DNA from 3 places in the Providencia rettgeri genome. Region 1 is predicted to be linked to each of the others. Evidence: predicted binding sites of a transcription regulator. Region 1 holds the regulator's gene; each other region holds the start of a gene.

Evidence for each region. Region 1 encodes LexA, which represses DNA repair genes until DNA is damaged. Its sites were predicted from a motif close to TNCTGTATGTACATACAGNA; they were not measured.
Region 2: the regulator LexA is predicted to act here: its motif matches at 1,003-1,022, upstream of sulA (SOS-induced cell division inhibitor SulA).
Region 3: the regulator LexA is predicted to act here: its motif matches at 1,918-1,937, upstream of AB6N04_RS05100 (DinI-like family protein).

What each region holds. Positions count from the first base shown of each region.
Region 1 covers NZ_CP163512.1:4,065,335-4,070,644, forward strand. Annotated here, with positions in the region: gene plsB (glycerol-3-phosphate 1-O-acyltransferase PlsB) at 1-695, opposite strand, end outside; gene AB6N04_RS18610 (diacylglycerol kinase) at 822-1,196, shown strand; gene lexA (transcriptional repressor LexA) at 1,332-1,949, shown strand; gene zur (zinc uptake transcriptional repressor Zur) at 2,144-2,659, opposite strand; gene AB6N04_RS18625 (fimbrial protein) at 3,779-4,330, shown strand; gene AB6N04_RS18630 (molecular chaperone) at 4,410-5,153, shown strand; gene AB6N04_RS18635 (hypothetical protein) at 5,128-5,310, shown strand, end outside.
Region 2 covers NZ_CP163512.1:2,185,498-2,190,807, reverse strand. Annotated here, with positions in the region: gene ompA (porin OmpA) at 1-109, opposite strand, end outside; gene sulA (SOS-induced cell division inhibitor SulA) at 464-985, opposite strand; gene AB6N04_RS10005 (TfoX/Sxy family DNA transformation protein) at 1,219-1,833, shown strand; gene yccS (YccS family putative transporter) at 1,951-4,101, opposite strand; gene helD (DNA helicase IV) at 4,225-5,310, shown strand, end outside.
Region 3 covers NZ_CP163512.1:1,133,028-1,138,337, reverse strand. Annotated here, with positions in the region: tRNA gene AB6N04_RS05120 (tRNA-Pro) at 34-110, shown strand; gene AB6N04_RS05115 (hypothetical protein) at 214-717, opposite strand; gene AB6N04_RS05110 (hypothetical protein) at 857-985, shown strand; gene AB6N04_RS05105 (GNAT family N-acetyltransferase) at 1,159-1,692, opposite strand; gene AB6N04_RS05100 (DinI-like family protein) at 1,954-2,214, shown strand; gene AB6N04_RS05095 (MipA/OmpV family protein) at 2,273-3,064, opposite strand; gene AB6N04_RS05090 (hypothetical protein) at 3,087-3,332, opposite strand; gene AB6N04_RS05085 (response regulator) at 3,504-4,163, shown strand; gene AB6N04_RS05080 (sensor histidine kinase) at 4,168-5,310, shown strand, end outside.

The DNA of each region.
Region 1 (5,310 bases):
ACGGCTTTTTCAATCGCTTTTGAGGTTAGTAGCTTATTGAATAATTCATAACGTGCAGGTAGTTTCGGACCGACCGCAGCAAGGCGTTGGCGGGAATAGTGAATACGGGCGACACGGGCTAATTTATTGGCAATTATGGTATCTGTACCGTGGTCCTGAGCCATTTTCCCAATAGAAACGGGAGGAGAGAGGCGCACAAAGCTATCACGACCTAACCATAAAATCGCAAAGAACTTTTGCACGCCATTTAGTAGCCTCAACGGTGGGGCAGGGGTATGCCCTTCACGACCAGGAGAGCGGCCAAACATTACCGATGCAGGTAGCATTTGAATATCAAGATTTGGATTGTTTTTGTGCAAATCTAAATATGCATGGAATGTTTTGACGGAATCTTTACGTGGATCGGGTGAGTAATAGCGAAATACGCGTGGACCATCATCGATAAACACATAAGCAGGAAGCTTGGTGCCATTGATGTCGTTATCAACCAAAGGATCAGGCAGGCCGATAGCCAAGCATTGATGCCGCAGCGTTAGAAGGTCGGACTTAGAGTGATAAGGCAATACATACAGTGTAGGCCTATTGGTATCAAGCTGTAGCTCTGTAATGGGGTCCGATGGAATTAGTTTACTTTTTACCAATAATTTAAGTGGTAAATTCAACGTGTTGTAATATATTTTACGCCATAGTGACATAAATGATTATAGCCTCTTGTTAACAATGCTGCGCAATCATACCAGAAATCCACTGGCAGATCTGTTACTGACAATTCACTTTGACCGTAAAAATCGATTATTGTTTGTATTTTTTAAGGAATAAATATGGCAAGTCAAACTAAGGGCTTTACCCGTGTGATTAAAGCAGCGGGATACTCCCTTAAAGGGCTAAAAGCGGCTTGGGTAAATGAAGCGGCATTTCGTCAAGAATCCGTTGCTGCTGTGATTGCGATTATTATCGCATTTTTCTTAGATATCAGTTATGTGGATAGGATATTACTGATCAGTTCAGTGGTGCTGGTGGCTATCGTTGAGTTATTAAATAGCGCTATCGAAGCCGTTGTTGACCGCATTGGCAGTGAATATCATGAACTTTCAGGACGTGCGAAAGATATTGGCTCTGCCGCTGTGTTTGTCAGTATTGGTTTGGCACTATTTATTTGGCTATTGGTTTTATGGCAGCGTTATTTTGCTGGCTAGTTAATAAAGGTTGTTTAGAGCTGAGAAAAAAGTCAATTGATAACAAATACCTAAATTCAGCAATTTAACTGTTCCAAATCTTCATTTACCTGTATATACTCACAGTCTGACTGTATAAACAAACAGGGGAACGGAATGAAAGCACTGACAGCTCGACAACAGCAGGTTTATGATCTGGTGCGTGAACACATTTCGCAAACGGGTATGCCTCCTACACGTGCTGAAATAGCAACAAGCCTTGGTTTTCGTTCGCCTAATGCGGCAGAAGAACATTTAAAAGCCCTGGCTCGCAAGGGTGTAATTGAAATTGTTTCTGGGGCATCACGGGGTATCCGCTTGCTTCTTGAAGAAGAAGCTGACGATCAAGGGTTGCCTTTGATTGGGCGTGTTGCCGCTGGCGAACCTTTATTAGCGCAAGAACATATTGAAAGTCACTACCAAGTGGATCCTGAACTTTTCAGGCCTCATGCGGACTTTTTATTACGTGTGAATGGTATGTCGATGAAAGACATCGGTATTATGGATGGTGACCTATTAGCGGTTCATAAAACACAAAGTGCGCACAATGGCCAAGTGATTGTTGCGCGCATTGATGATGAAGTAACTGTGAAACGTTTTAGGCAGCAAGGTAACCGTGTTGAGTTAATTGCTGAGAATCCTGACTTTGCGCCGATTATTGTCGATTTACGCGAACAAAGCTTCACTATTGAAGGTTTAGCAGTAGGTGTGATCCGCAATAGTGACTGGTATTAATTCTTAGGTTATCAAACGAGTTGCGTATGGTAGCTTGTTAGATGGCTCACTGATTGCCGGCAGATTTCAAATTGATGTGTAGAGATCTGCCTGCTTTATTTGCTTCCTTTCTTATCTATCCTTTCTTTATATCTCTCTTTGAACATTCGTTTCTTATATATAAGCAACGTGGTGAATTTTACTACGTCCAATTGCTACTTTTTCTTTGCAACGATGGGTTGTGCATGATCATGACTGCAATGTGCGTGATCTTGGCAGCTATCAATTTCATCACAGCTTTTACATAGACCATGGTTTTCAACCACAGTATGGCGCAATCGGAACTGGTTGGTTTCCGCAAGGCTGATAATAGCGGCTTCTATTGTTGCGCAATCACTTTCTGTCACACTGCCGCAGTGATCACAGATAAGCATGACAGAAATATGGCTAGGGTTATCAAAATGGTGGCATACGACGTAGCTATTGGTTGACTCTATTTTATGAATAAAGCCTTGCTCCATTAAAAACTCAAGCCCACGGTATACGGTAGGGGGCTTTGCTTGCGGCTCAACTTCGCGCAGCAAGTCTAATAAGTCATAAGCACTGATTGCCCCGTGTTGCTTGGCAATTAAGCGTAATACAGTTTCCCGTTGGGGAGTCAGCCTAACACCTCTTGATTGGCAGATACGTTCTGCCATCACCAGTATCTTATCTTCACTCATTTTTTTCATTTACTCACCCTAACTTCGCAACACGCAACAATTTATTGCTCATAAGTTTATCATAACTTTTGTATCGAAAGCGCAATGGAGTTCAAGGCTGTAGAAAATAACTAAGTAAGTATATTGTTTATATAATTTGCTATTTAAAAATAATTATAAGCAAACGATTATCTTAAAATAACCTAGGGTGAAACGAATGTAGCAGATAAATAATGCGCTGCTAATTGAAACAATAAGCATCATTTTTTTTTAACGTAAACCATACTAAATATATGGTTTTTAGGTGTTATTTAACGTAAATTTCAATTAAGACTTATCTGATGCTTATTTTGCAGTATGAGATAAAAATCTGCACTTAACCTAATCCCATTTAGATTTTTGATAAAAACGGCTTTTATATGGTTTGTTTAGCTGATTATTCCTTATTTTTTGGTATAAAATATATTGGTACTGATTTACATAACTACTTACAACTTGAAATAAGTATAAGTAAGCGTGTTTCGATTTATATAAATTAATCTAAGTAACAGCTTTAAACTTATCATAAAATCTATAAAAAAGAGATTAAATCTATATTAATTAAATATTATAGATTTAATCTCTTTTCATTTTGCTTTTTAGGTGTAATTTTGACAATAAATACTGTTGCCTTAGAATTGTTCTCAGAAAGCAACGGAGCGTTTGAAAACTTAATGATGGATTTTCACTTGTTTGAAATAGAAATGGTTAAGTGAATAGAAATGGCAAAGTGAGAAGTAAACAACTAAATAATGAGTGACTTATAGATAAGCCCCCCATTCCAGTACAGGAAGTAATAAGAGTAATCGAGCTCTCTAATGTTTTAACATTTTTGTCCATTTTTACTATTTCTATATCGATGCTGGTCTCTCCAATTTGGCGATATAGAAATAGCTCTTTTTTAAAGTCAGTTTAACTGACTTGGTTTTAAAAAAGGGGATTAAAAGGATTTTTAATGCTCTTAATGTTGGCTTGAATAAAGCTAGCTGTTAGTTCACCAAATTCATAAAAGTGATTTAATTCAGTAAATGGATGTTGTGAATTTGGCTTTTAATAAAAATTGTGTCTTTCACTACTTACATGACGACATAAATACAGAGGTATTTACATATGTTATTCAATAAAAAATTAGTAACAATCGCAGTATTAGCATCTTCAATGGTAGCTGGTTCTGCTTTAGCAGCAGATGGTAAAAAAGGTGTGGAATTAACATTTAAAGCACAACTGCGCACAGCGTCTTGTGAAGTTAATACTACAACCAAAGGTTCAGTAATTGATTGGGGCGTGTTCACTGTAGACCAAGCAGCAGGTAAAGCAGTTAAAGATACTTTAGGCGAGCCTAAGAAATTTGACCTAGTTTTGAGCAATTGTTCACATGATGGTGCAGATCAAAGCATCAATGTTTATGCACAAGGTAATGCAGCAAATGGTTTCCCAGAGCTTTTTGCTAACCAAGACTCTAAGTCATTAGCAGTGCAGTTAAAATCTGATACTGTAAGTATTTTACCAAATGAAGACTCTAAAGTTACATTAGCAAAAGCTGTTGCTAAAGATGGCGGAGCGACTATCCCAATGACTGCTTCATTGCTGTTAACTCAAGCAGATGGTGTGGCACCAGATGTATTGAGTGTTCCAGTAACATTTACAGTATCTTATAACTAATTCAGTTAGTTTTTGATTTGAAGAGGCTTTGTATAAAGCCTCTTAATATTTCGTTAATCATTTATTGATGGATAATATAATGAAAACAATAAAAACTAAAAAAAATTTATTTATGAATGCTGGAAAACCATTTGGATTTATTTGGGTTTTATTGTTTTTAGCTATATCAAATATGGCATATTCAGCGGGAGGGGTTGGGTTGAATGCCACTCGAATTATATATATGGAGGGGCAGGATAGCACTTCTATTGGTGCAAAAAATAATACTGATATTAATTACTTAGCAAAATTTATCGTATCGAAAAGTGTTGATGGTAATAAATCTGATGCACCTTTTATGGTGACTCCACCTTTAGTCAAAGTAGACAGCAAAAAAACACAAGAAGTTAAAATATATGCTCAATCAAGTAGTCTACCGAAAGATAAGGAATCAGTTTTTTATTTTAGTGCAACTATGATACCTGCAACTAATGGGCCTTTAAATAGTTCAGCGTTGAATATTGGTTATAATAATGTAATAAAATTATTCTATCGTCCTTCTAATCTCTCTATGTCACCAAAAGAAGCGCACCAACAGTTGCAAATAAAAAGCAGTTCGACAGGCATATCAGTTATCAATAATTCTCCTTATTATATTTCTCTTAATAAGTTAGAAGTAAATGGCGTGAATGTAGAGTTAAGCATGAAAAAACGTAATACCATGATTTCACCATTTGATTCATTTAATTATATTGTCCCAATTAATGGTCGTAAAGGTATTGCTAAATGGGTTGTCATTAACGATTTGGGGGGAGAGGATGCCTATACCAATCAGGTTAACTAAATTATGTTTTAGTTATTTTAATGCAATTATGTTTTCGATAGTGTTATTTTTCGGAGGAACAAGCCCTTCTCAATCCGTCGATTTCGAAGTGACAGGTAAGGTTATTCAGGGGACCTGTTCATTTTTAACTTCTGATATGGAGGTTAAATTTGATAAT
Region 2 (5,310 bases), 1.9 Mb from region 1:
ACCAGCCTAATTTAGCACCGGTATACCAAGTGTTATCTTTTGGAGCTGCTTGTGCAACGGTTGCAAAAGCGGCTACTGCCACTGCTACTGCGATAGCTGTTTTTTTCATTTTTACGCCTCGTTATCATCCAATATTGGCATGGCTTCAATGAGCCTTATTATACGCCATTGGTTCAATTTACTTGCTAGGTTTCGCTGACATTATCTACAAAAAATTAATAAAAGTAAAAAATAATGCCATAAGCTTAACAAGCTAAAGTCTACAACGAACTTAAAAAGATACAAGTAGAGTAAGCAATAAACGTTAAAAAAAGTATTTTTTTAGTGTATAAATCAGAGAGATATGCATATTTGTTATTAAGATTTTTTTTTATCTATCTGATTGATCTGCAATGCTTTTCATTTCACTTTGGGGATAAATATATCCAAAGGTTAAATTTAGTAAGAAAATTCTTAATCTTGGCTAGTGATAGTGAGTTGAATGAATTTTTAGGTTGTTTAGCTGTCCAGATTGCATACTTACAATATTATATGTTTTTTGTGGGCGCATGATAAAGCCAATAGAATGACCTACTTGTGCAGCCTCTTGTAAACGGACAAAATCTTGTTCATTTAATTCGGGGAGCCAGCCTAAAACAACACTGTAATTTCCACTTTTTAACGCTTTTTCCATAGCATCGATAGTTGTTATGGGCGCCATGTGGTTTAACTGCATCACTTTATCTGTTGGAATGCCAGCTTGTTCTAACCAGTGTTTACTGAGCTTTTTATTTGGGCTTAGCCATAATAACCAACGTGATTGAACGCCAAACTGGCGGAGCATTGGTAACAAGATGAGATCCATAATAGGGTGCTTTTCATCGTAGACAAGTTCACTCACCATACCTTGCTGCATAGAGCTATTAGTTGCTCCTGCGGATTGGAAAGATTGCGCGTAATTATTAAGAGAATGTTCTGTTGTGTTGTTCCAAGAATAGATGCTCATAATTCACCTCGTTACAATGCTGTATGAACATACAGTAACTGTATATCCATCCAATATCAAGTCTATTTTTTCAAAGCGCTTCGCAACTTTGTTGTTTTTCTGTGCATTCTTCTTGGCATTTATTATTGAAACTCTCAGAATTGGTTATGGGTAATTACTTGTAATGAAAGAGATAATAAAATTAATTTTATCAAGGATGAAAATTAACCAGACCCAAAAAGGAGTTAAGGCAAATGCTATTATCGGAAGAAAAAATTTTTTATTTGTACCGTTTATTAGGCCAGTTGGGTGAGCTTAAACGTAAAAACCATTTTGGCGGGTACTGTTTGTTAGTGAATGACGCAATTGTGGGGTTATTACTTGATGGGCATTTCTATCTTCGAGGGTGTTTGCTGGCCAGAAGCCACTTTGAAGCCTCGGGGCTTGATAGATTAGTTTATACTAAGAAAGGGATCCCATTGGAAATGCGCTATTACCAATTACCTGAGCAAATGTGGCATGACGAGCAGACACTGCTTCAGTTTATTGAATTAGCTTACCGCTCTGCCATTGAGGAACTGCAACAAAAGCAGGTTATTACTCGCCGAATAAAAGATTTACCAAATATGAATATGTCCGTTGAAAGGGCGTTAGGGAAGATTGGGATCTTACATGCTGATGATTTACGTATGGTTGGCGCTAAAGCTTGTTTTATGAAGCTAAAACTCCATGGAAGGCATAAACCAAGTATTAAGTTATTAATTGGGTTAGCGGCTGCGATTGAAGGTTGCCACAGTGCGGTATTACCAAAAACAATTAAGCAGGAACTTATTGCGTGGTATAACAGCTTTGAATTAACGGCAGTGTGATAGTGTTGCAATAAACGTTTTTAGTTAATCTATTCAATCTATTACATTGTATAAAACAGAAGGTTAAGCGGGTATTAACAATTTATTTGAGATTCTAATACCCGCTAATCACTATTTTTATGCTGAACTGATTTGTCGGATCATTTTTTTAATTTCAGGAATAAGCTCAAGTAATAGTTTTGTTTGTTCCATGATTAACAACGTTTTTTCATCATCACTTGCTGAAATACTATCAATGCGGCGTAAAAGGCTATCACGCAATTTTTCTGATTTTTCATCAATGACATGTGGGTCGAGCGCGGTAATTTGCAATGATGACTCCACATAACAAATAGCATCGCTTAATAACGCTAAATTTTCCTCATTTTGTATTTGCTCACGATGAGCTCCAAGGGCTGAAATATAACTCAGTAGCGTGTGGTTCAAACACAATAAACGGAAAGCCTGTTCCTGAGTGATCCGGTATGACTTAGGATCTGATGCCATATTTGAAACAATCGAGGCGAATTCGGCATCATTATTATGTGCCTCACGCCGTGCTACACGATACTCTAGGCCGTTGTCTTTTCCTTGGGAGTACTGCAATAAAATAGCATCCAAATATCGGCAATTGCTATCCATGGTTTTCTGTACCACTTGAGGGAGTTGGCGAAATTTCCAATCCGGCCAAATAAAACTCACTGCGAGTAAGGCAATAAAACAGCCGATCAATGTGTCGATAATACGTGGAAGCGCAACATCAAAGCCTTCGCCCAGTAAGTTAAAGCAAAATAAAACCAATAAGGTAATAAACAGTGTGGCTTGGGCATATTGGCTGTTGCGAAACATAAAGAACAACAAGCCTGAAATAACGATAAGCGTCAGTTGCCCTTCGATTGAAGGGATCAGGTTAAGCAGTGGCAGACCGATAAGAATACCGACAATGGTGCCAATGATACGTAGTGCTAGACGCCGCTTGGTTGCACTGTAGTTAGGTTGGCAGACGAACAAGCTGGTCAGTAAAATCCAGTAACCCCTTTCCATGTCAAACAGCTGAATAATACCATAGCCTGTGCAAAGTAAAATCGACATCCGTACAGCATGGCGAAAGAGAGAGGATTTTGGTGTTAAATGGTGTTTAACGCGTGAAACAATATCGCTAAACCCTGAAAGGGACTCATCCGATAATTGTTCAATTTGCTTATTATTTTGTTGCCATGAGCTTTGTTCAAGACTCAATCCTTTAAGCTGAACATCAATGCCTTTTAAATTCTTCAGCAAATTATGTAATGCTTTGATTTCATGCAGTGCTGGCGATTGTTCCTTGAGCAATTGCAAGGAGTTCTCAAGGTAGGTAAATGTGCGTTCGAAGCGTGGGTTGTGTTGGTATGGTTTTCGCCATAACACGGACTGAGCGACTTGTTGGCAGGCGCGAGCCTGCATAGTTAATAAACGTTGAAAACGAAATAAAATATCATAATGGCGAAGTGTACGACTAAGCTGCTGATATTGAATGTGAGAGGAACTGGCGCGCTCATGAATATCTTGGGCAACAAAATAATAATGCAGCGTATTTCGTGTTCCTTTTTGCCCTCGATCACCTTTTAAACGACTGAGTAATGCGCTTTTTGCTTGGTTCATTGTATTAACTAAGCTACTGTTAACTAGCGCTAAATCATAGACAGATTGCTGGTAATCATCTTCGAGATCGGGGTCAAATAAACTCGCCTTTGCATCTAAATAAGCGGATAGCTGTTGGTAGCACTGAGTAATGGCATCTTGTAATGGTCGAACAGGGAATAAAATATGACCAATTAACGTTAAAAGATTATACCAAATTGCTCCAGTTAAGAGAAGCGCAGGTTGCTGGTACCATGTATCGAAAATTGGGACGCCTAACATGGTGTAGATTGCAATTAATAATGCACCAAAGGCAATGGTAGCGTAACGTTGACCGAGTGCCCCTAAAAGAATAAAACCGCAGGTAGAAAAGGCCAAGCCAAAAAAGAAAAGCAGCGGATAAGGGAATAAAAGCTCAATAGAAACGGAAGCAATAAAAAAGCAAAAAAGGGTGATAATAAGGTTTTTTATTCTGCCCGTTAGCCTATCATCTAAGTCAGTTAACGCGGCGGCAACGACACCTAATGTGAGAGGAATAGTGACCTTTGGTTCTTGCCCTAAGATCCATGGCAATAAGGTTGTGCCTGTCAGGGCTATAAAGATTCGGATATAATATAGAATATGGCTGTTATATAGCACACGACGATAACTGGTAATCAGCGTTAGCACAAAGTACCTCAAAGGTCAGAAAATCCCTATTCCTTATAGGATAGCGTGTTTAGTCGGAATAAAAAACCGTTTGGGATCCAGCCAACCGTATTTTAGTCATTGATATTTTCAGGTGCAGGACGTATGGAACTGAAATCAACACAGATTGGACAGCGTCTGGCTCAGCATCCCTACAATCGGGTTCGCTTACTCAACGCCGGTATTGAAGTTAGCGGTGAAAATCACCAATATCTTATCCCTTTTAATGAACTGGTTGACCTTCGTTGCAAACGGGGCATTGTTTGGGGGGAGTTGGAGTTTGAAATTTTAAACGAACAAGTGGTTCGCTTGCACGGTACAGAGTGGAAGCAAACTCAGCGTTTTTTCCACTATTTAAATGAAAAATGGCAGCAATGGAGCCGTGAAATGAGCCAAGTGAGTGCCGAAGTGCTTACTCAGTTGGTAAATAAAATCGAGCAAATATCACAGCAAGATACATGGCTGAGCTTGCGCCAATTGACAGCAATTAAAGATAATATCAAGCAACAATTTTCATCATTGCCATTACCATTAGCCAGAATTTCACAATTTGAAAATTGCGCACCGCAATATCAATTGTGCCTAAAGTGGCTGGAACATAGCCAACAGTGTCGCCAGCAAATCAATGAGAAATGGTGTGGATCTATCTTGAACCGCTACCACGATTTCTTTCAGCAAGTGGAATCCTCTCCTTTGAATCATTCGCAGTCTTTATCGGTTATTAATGGTGAAGACAACGTACTGGTGCTTGCGGGCGCGGGAAGCGGTAAAACGTCAGTTTTAGTGGCTCGTGCTGGGTGGTTAGTTTTACGAGGCTTGGCAAAGCCTGAGCAAATTTTATTGTTGGCATTTGGTCGCAAAGCTGCGGATGAAATGAATGAGCGTATTCAGATGCGTTTGCAGCAAGACGATATTCAAGCAAAAACCTTTCATGCCTTAGCGCTGCATATTATTCGCGAAGGCAGCAAAAAATCGCCAGTAGTGAGTGAACTAGAAACAGATACGAAAAAACGCCAAGCCTTATTGTTAAAAGAGTGGCGTGAACAGTGTGCGAGTAAAAAAGCGCAAGCGAAAGGATGGCGAGAGTGGTTGAGTGATGAGCTGGCGTGGGACATTCCAGAGGGTGAGTTTTGGCAAAATGAAAAAATAACCCATAGAGTGATTGCTCGGTTAGAACGCTGGCTAAGTTTG
Region 3 (5,310 bases), 1.4 Mb from region 1:
TTAAGGCCAAATTAGGTAGTATAAACAGCAGTTCGGCATGTAGCGCAGCTTGGTAGCGCACTGTCATGGGGTGTCAGGGGTCGGAGGTTCAAATCCTCTCATGCCGACCAAAATTCCTTAGAAAAACCAACCAATTACGGTTGGTTTTTTTTATGCCTTAAATTTTATGCGGGTAAAACTCAGGTAAAACTCGGGTAAAACTATAATCACTAATTACAGTAATATTGCGTTATCACCAAGACCATATTGTTTACGTTCCGCAGCTTCCTGCTCTGCCCTTTCCGCTTCCTCTGCTGCACGTTTAGCTTCTTCTTGCGCTAATCGCTCTGCTTCTATCTTAGCGAGTCTCTCAGCTTCAGCTTGCTTGAGATTGTAGATAGAGTTGGACGGCATGTTTACACGAACGTCGACCCAGTGTCCACGAGGGATATCACAAGGCTCCCCTGGTGTTAATTCAACTTTTCCATCAAATCCGGGTATTGACTCTTCATCTTCTGTTGCTTCACGTAAAAACTCAGGATAAAGCTTGAATCGCTCATATTGAATGTTTTGAGGTAAATCATGCTTACGATAAATTGTGTATAGAACAATGTCCCCATCTTCATCTGGTTCAACAATACGTCCATCAAATGGGTGAGGTTTGCCTTTTTCTAATTCCTTAGAAAAACCAACCGTAACAGGTTGGTTTTTTTTATATATTAGATTTATTCCTAGCAATATTTCTAACTAAAAAATTTTCAAAAAAACCTATCCTCACTATTTCCAAATTTTAAAAACTCATTTACTCTTAAAGAGAGCAGAGAGTAGACTCGCTTACATGCAGTATAGTTAACGCCAAGCATTACGGGAGGTTTGTATGTTTCTCGTATATACCATCATTGTCATTGCTTTTTTCATCTCTTTGGCGACTATCGACATGCCTGATAGTGATAAAATCAGTATCGAGGTTGAAGACAAGCAGATAGGACTTATGTATGCTATGTAATATTAAATAACTGCCCTTTCAGGTTATCCCTGCAAAGGGCATTTTTATATCTTAATTAATCAACCAGTTAGATATCTAATACATATAACTACGCTAATTTGAAAATTTAGATGATACAGTTCCAAAGCTTATCTACTGCTATATCGCTGATTTAAATTACCTAATCGTCAAATTTATAATAATGTTTTATCCATCACGACTGTTTGCAACATTTGATTAAATCGCTGATAAGTCTGTTTATCTATTGCCCGCGGATAGCTTAACACCTTTAGTTCATGGGGCTTATTTTCAGGGTAGTAGCTTGGGTGTGCATGTGCATATTCATTTTGTTGGAAACCGCAGTGCTGGTAAAAAGAGAGTCGCTTCCTGCTCACTTCATCAATAACAGGGTCAATTTCTAGGATAACTTGGCCTACATCATGACAAAATTGCTTTAATATTTTTTGTCCATAACCTTGTCCTCTAAGAAGATCAGAAATGGCGAGATGTTCAATGTAAAAATAGTCATTTATTTTCCAACTGCCAATAAAACCAACAAACGCGTTATTATCTGTAAAATAATATAGATAATAATCCTCATGGCTTAAAATTGACTCACGACCTTGGTAACTTCTCTGTTCATAAAGTGGAAATGCCTTATCATAAAGATGATTAACAACATTGTTCTCGTTTATATTTTCCCTAGAAATTCTGATTGATTGTAACATTTAGCCTTATACTCATCGTTATGTGTAGACAATTGCATTTTTAGAATACGGATTTTAAAAAATCTGACAATCATTTTATCCATTGTGGCTTTATCACTCAAATACCATAATTTATTGTTTTGATTGTTCATTATTTCAAATCCCTCAAGATATGGGCGCGAATTCAACTTATCTAAAAAAAATTGTTATATTCATCTTGACTTTTTTGCTATATATATCTAAAAATACTGTATATTAACACAGTGTTTAGTCGAGGCTATTATGTTACGGATTGAAGTTTTGTTTGATAAAAACGCCCCACAAAAACCAAGCACAAACGTTTTACATGCTCTTGAATCTGAAATTATACGTAAGCTAAAAAATCAGTATCCTGACATGGTAACTCGTGTAGGCTTTAGCTCTCAGCAACGTGTGAATATTTCAGGCACAAAGATGTCTGAAGATAAAATTCGCATAGAAGAAATATTAGAAGAAATTTGGTTAGATGACGGGTGGATCCCTGAAGAAAATACCGCTGAGTAAATTTTATGGGCAAAAGGAATGTTAGAGGTAAATGAAACATTCCTTTATGTTATTAAAATTAAAACTCGTAACGAAAACCGGTTAGTCCTACAAAACCTAATTTTTGTTCTGTTAACGAGCTCTTACCGGCATCGCCAATTAAATAATACGCGGCAATACCTGTATATAATGTGAGATTACTATCGACTTTATAATTTAGAATCGCTGAACCATGAACATCTTTAAAACCACTACCCGCATCATATTCTGCAAACTTAGATTTGCTAGCTTGCTGTCTGGAAACGCCAAAATAGGCTTGATTATAGGCTTTGTTTCCCCAAACGGTTGCTAAATTATATTCCATTTCCCATGAGTCATTGATTTTGTAGTTTGTGTTCAGACCTAATTCGACAGTGACAGCTCGACCTATGTGGCGACCACCATAATGCCGATTTTTTGTGGCGATATCACTCATCAGGTAAAACTCGTAATCACTTAATGTATAATATAGCCCAGCACCCACTAGCAAGGAACCATCTAAGTCTCCCATCCCCTTTAGATCGCTATTTTTATGGCCAAGCAGACCAATTTTTTCATCACGACCATAATCGTAACCCAATGAACTGACAAAACTGAGATTATCGGTTAAACCTATTCCCCATGCAGCTCCTTCAATCCCGAGACTAAATACACCGTAATCATCAGAAAGATAAGTATAGGCTGCCTCTAAGTTTGGTCCAAACTGGTATTTTTTTGAACCTTCATAAACGGGTGCTATATTTCCCCCAGCGCCGACAACAAATGTACTTTCCCCTGCAAGAACACTGCTATATGGCAAAATACTAATCATTAATGCTACAATTTTTTTCATTTTCTATTTACACTCGTCTTGATTAATAAATTTTTTGCCTTAAAAAGGTTTTAATTTCTTTTAGTGGGCTTAATTTGTTTTTTCTTTCATCTGAAAGCCGTGCTTGTGAAATACACTTGTTAACATCAGTACAAGTTGATATTTCATTAATAGAAATACCTGAGAAATGAATACTTGATGTTTTATTGAAATCTTTTCCCATCATTATCAAAGCGATGAGAATAACGACAATAAATATTGGTACTTCATAAAAAGCTTGTTTCATCATCAGTGCTCTTATTCTTAGTAAGATGCAAGAATAATAATCAGTCTATATTTTTGTACCTTAAAACTGGGTTAAACCAACCTTAAGATAAACTTAAATCTAAACTGAACTTGAGATGACTAGATATTGTCTGCTCCCCATTGGCTGCTTATACTGGCTGCCAGAGGTGATAATATGAATATCCTATTAGTAGAAGATGATCTCCAACTGGGGAAAGCACTTTGCCGTGGCCTTGAATTGGCAGGTTTTAATCCATGTTGGGTGCGATTACTCGCAGATGCTAAATCGCAGCTCGCTTCTCGCAATTTTGATTTAATGCTATTAGATTTAGGGTTACCTGATGGTGATGGTCATGATGAGTTAATTGCATGGCGACAATCTGGAGAATCAATTCCGATTATTATATTAACTGCACGAAATCAAATGGATAATTTGGTTTCTAGCTTAGACTCAGGCGCGGATGATTTTTTAACTAAGCCCTTTGCAATGCCAGAACTTATTTCTCGCGTTAAAGCTGTAAGCCGGAGAATGGCTGGATTTTCATCGGAGATTTGGCAGTTAGGTAATTTACAATTAAATCCGTTAAATCATCAAGTCACACTCAATGATCAACTCCTTCTGCTTTCTGGAAAAGAGTATTTATTGTTGTATGAGTTAATTAAGAACGCGGATAATGTTGTCCGAAAAACAGATTTAGAGCAGCGACTCTTTGGTATTGATGATGTGGAAAGCAACTCTTTAGAAGTCCATATCCATAATTTGCGCCGCAAGATAGGTAAAGATCGTATTATTACTATCCGTGGTATCGGTTATTTATTAAAAAAAGAAGCTTAGCCAAGTGAAAGTTAAATCATTTTTTATTTATACCTTCGGCTTACAAATTAGCTCTGTCATTTTTCTATGGCTAATATTAGTAGGGTGGCTTCAATTTTTCTATTGGCCGTCAATTCATGAGGAATTGAATAAACAGCAAGAGATCATTACCCAAGGGTTTGCCAAGACATTAAGCGTTGTTTCCGAACACCCTGAATATGTCAACGAAATTGCAGATAACCTGCAAAAACTCTATGCAGATGCAATGGAGAATGGTGATGAAATAACCTACCGCCCTTTTATGGTAGTCAGAGACCGAGAAGGCAACGTATTTTATCGTAATAGTGAAAAGTTAAATGTTCCTTCATTAAAATCCGTTTCAGAATTAACTAGATTATATCAAGACTGGCATTTTACATCCGCTTGGGATAACACAAATACATTCGAACTTGTCATCGCAGAATCCTATAGTGACAGAAAATCACTATTAGGAACCCCTGCAGAAGGTACTGCTATCCCACTGGCTTTTATTTTAGGGATAATGCTACTGGCTATCTTAATTACTGCCTATTTTAGTTTAAGGCCATTAAGGCAAGCTGCAAAGCTTATCTCCAGTCGCCAACCCGGCAATTTAACACCTATTGAAGTTAAAGAACAATATAAAGAAATTCGCCCCATTATTAACGCGATCAATAGTTTGATGGCTCGTGTCGATGCCGCTAATCAGCGAGAAAAACGCTTTATGGCAGATGCTGCTCATGAACTACGTACGCCTATTGCTGCTGTTATCGCCCAATTGCATTTATTAATGCAAATCGATAACCCAAAAGAAAAAGAAGAAATTATCAATGATATGCAAGAAACACTAAACCGTGCTGCCTCTTTATCCCACCAACTGATTGATTTAGCGCGTTTAGAAGCCGAAGATTTCTCATTAAATAAAGAACAAATCGATTTACCGGCCTTAATCAGTACGATTATTTCTTCCCATATTCCTTATGCCATTAACAAAAATATTGATGTTGAACTTCAAAGTCCAGATTCTTTCTATATAGTGACAGATAAGCTAGCCCTGACCAATATTTTTACTAATTTAATTGAAAATGCGATTAAATATTGTCCTGAAAAGGGAAGAATTAAAGTTTCAATTAAAGACTTAACCCCCTTT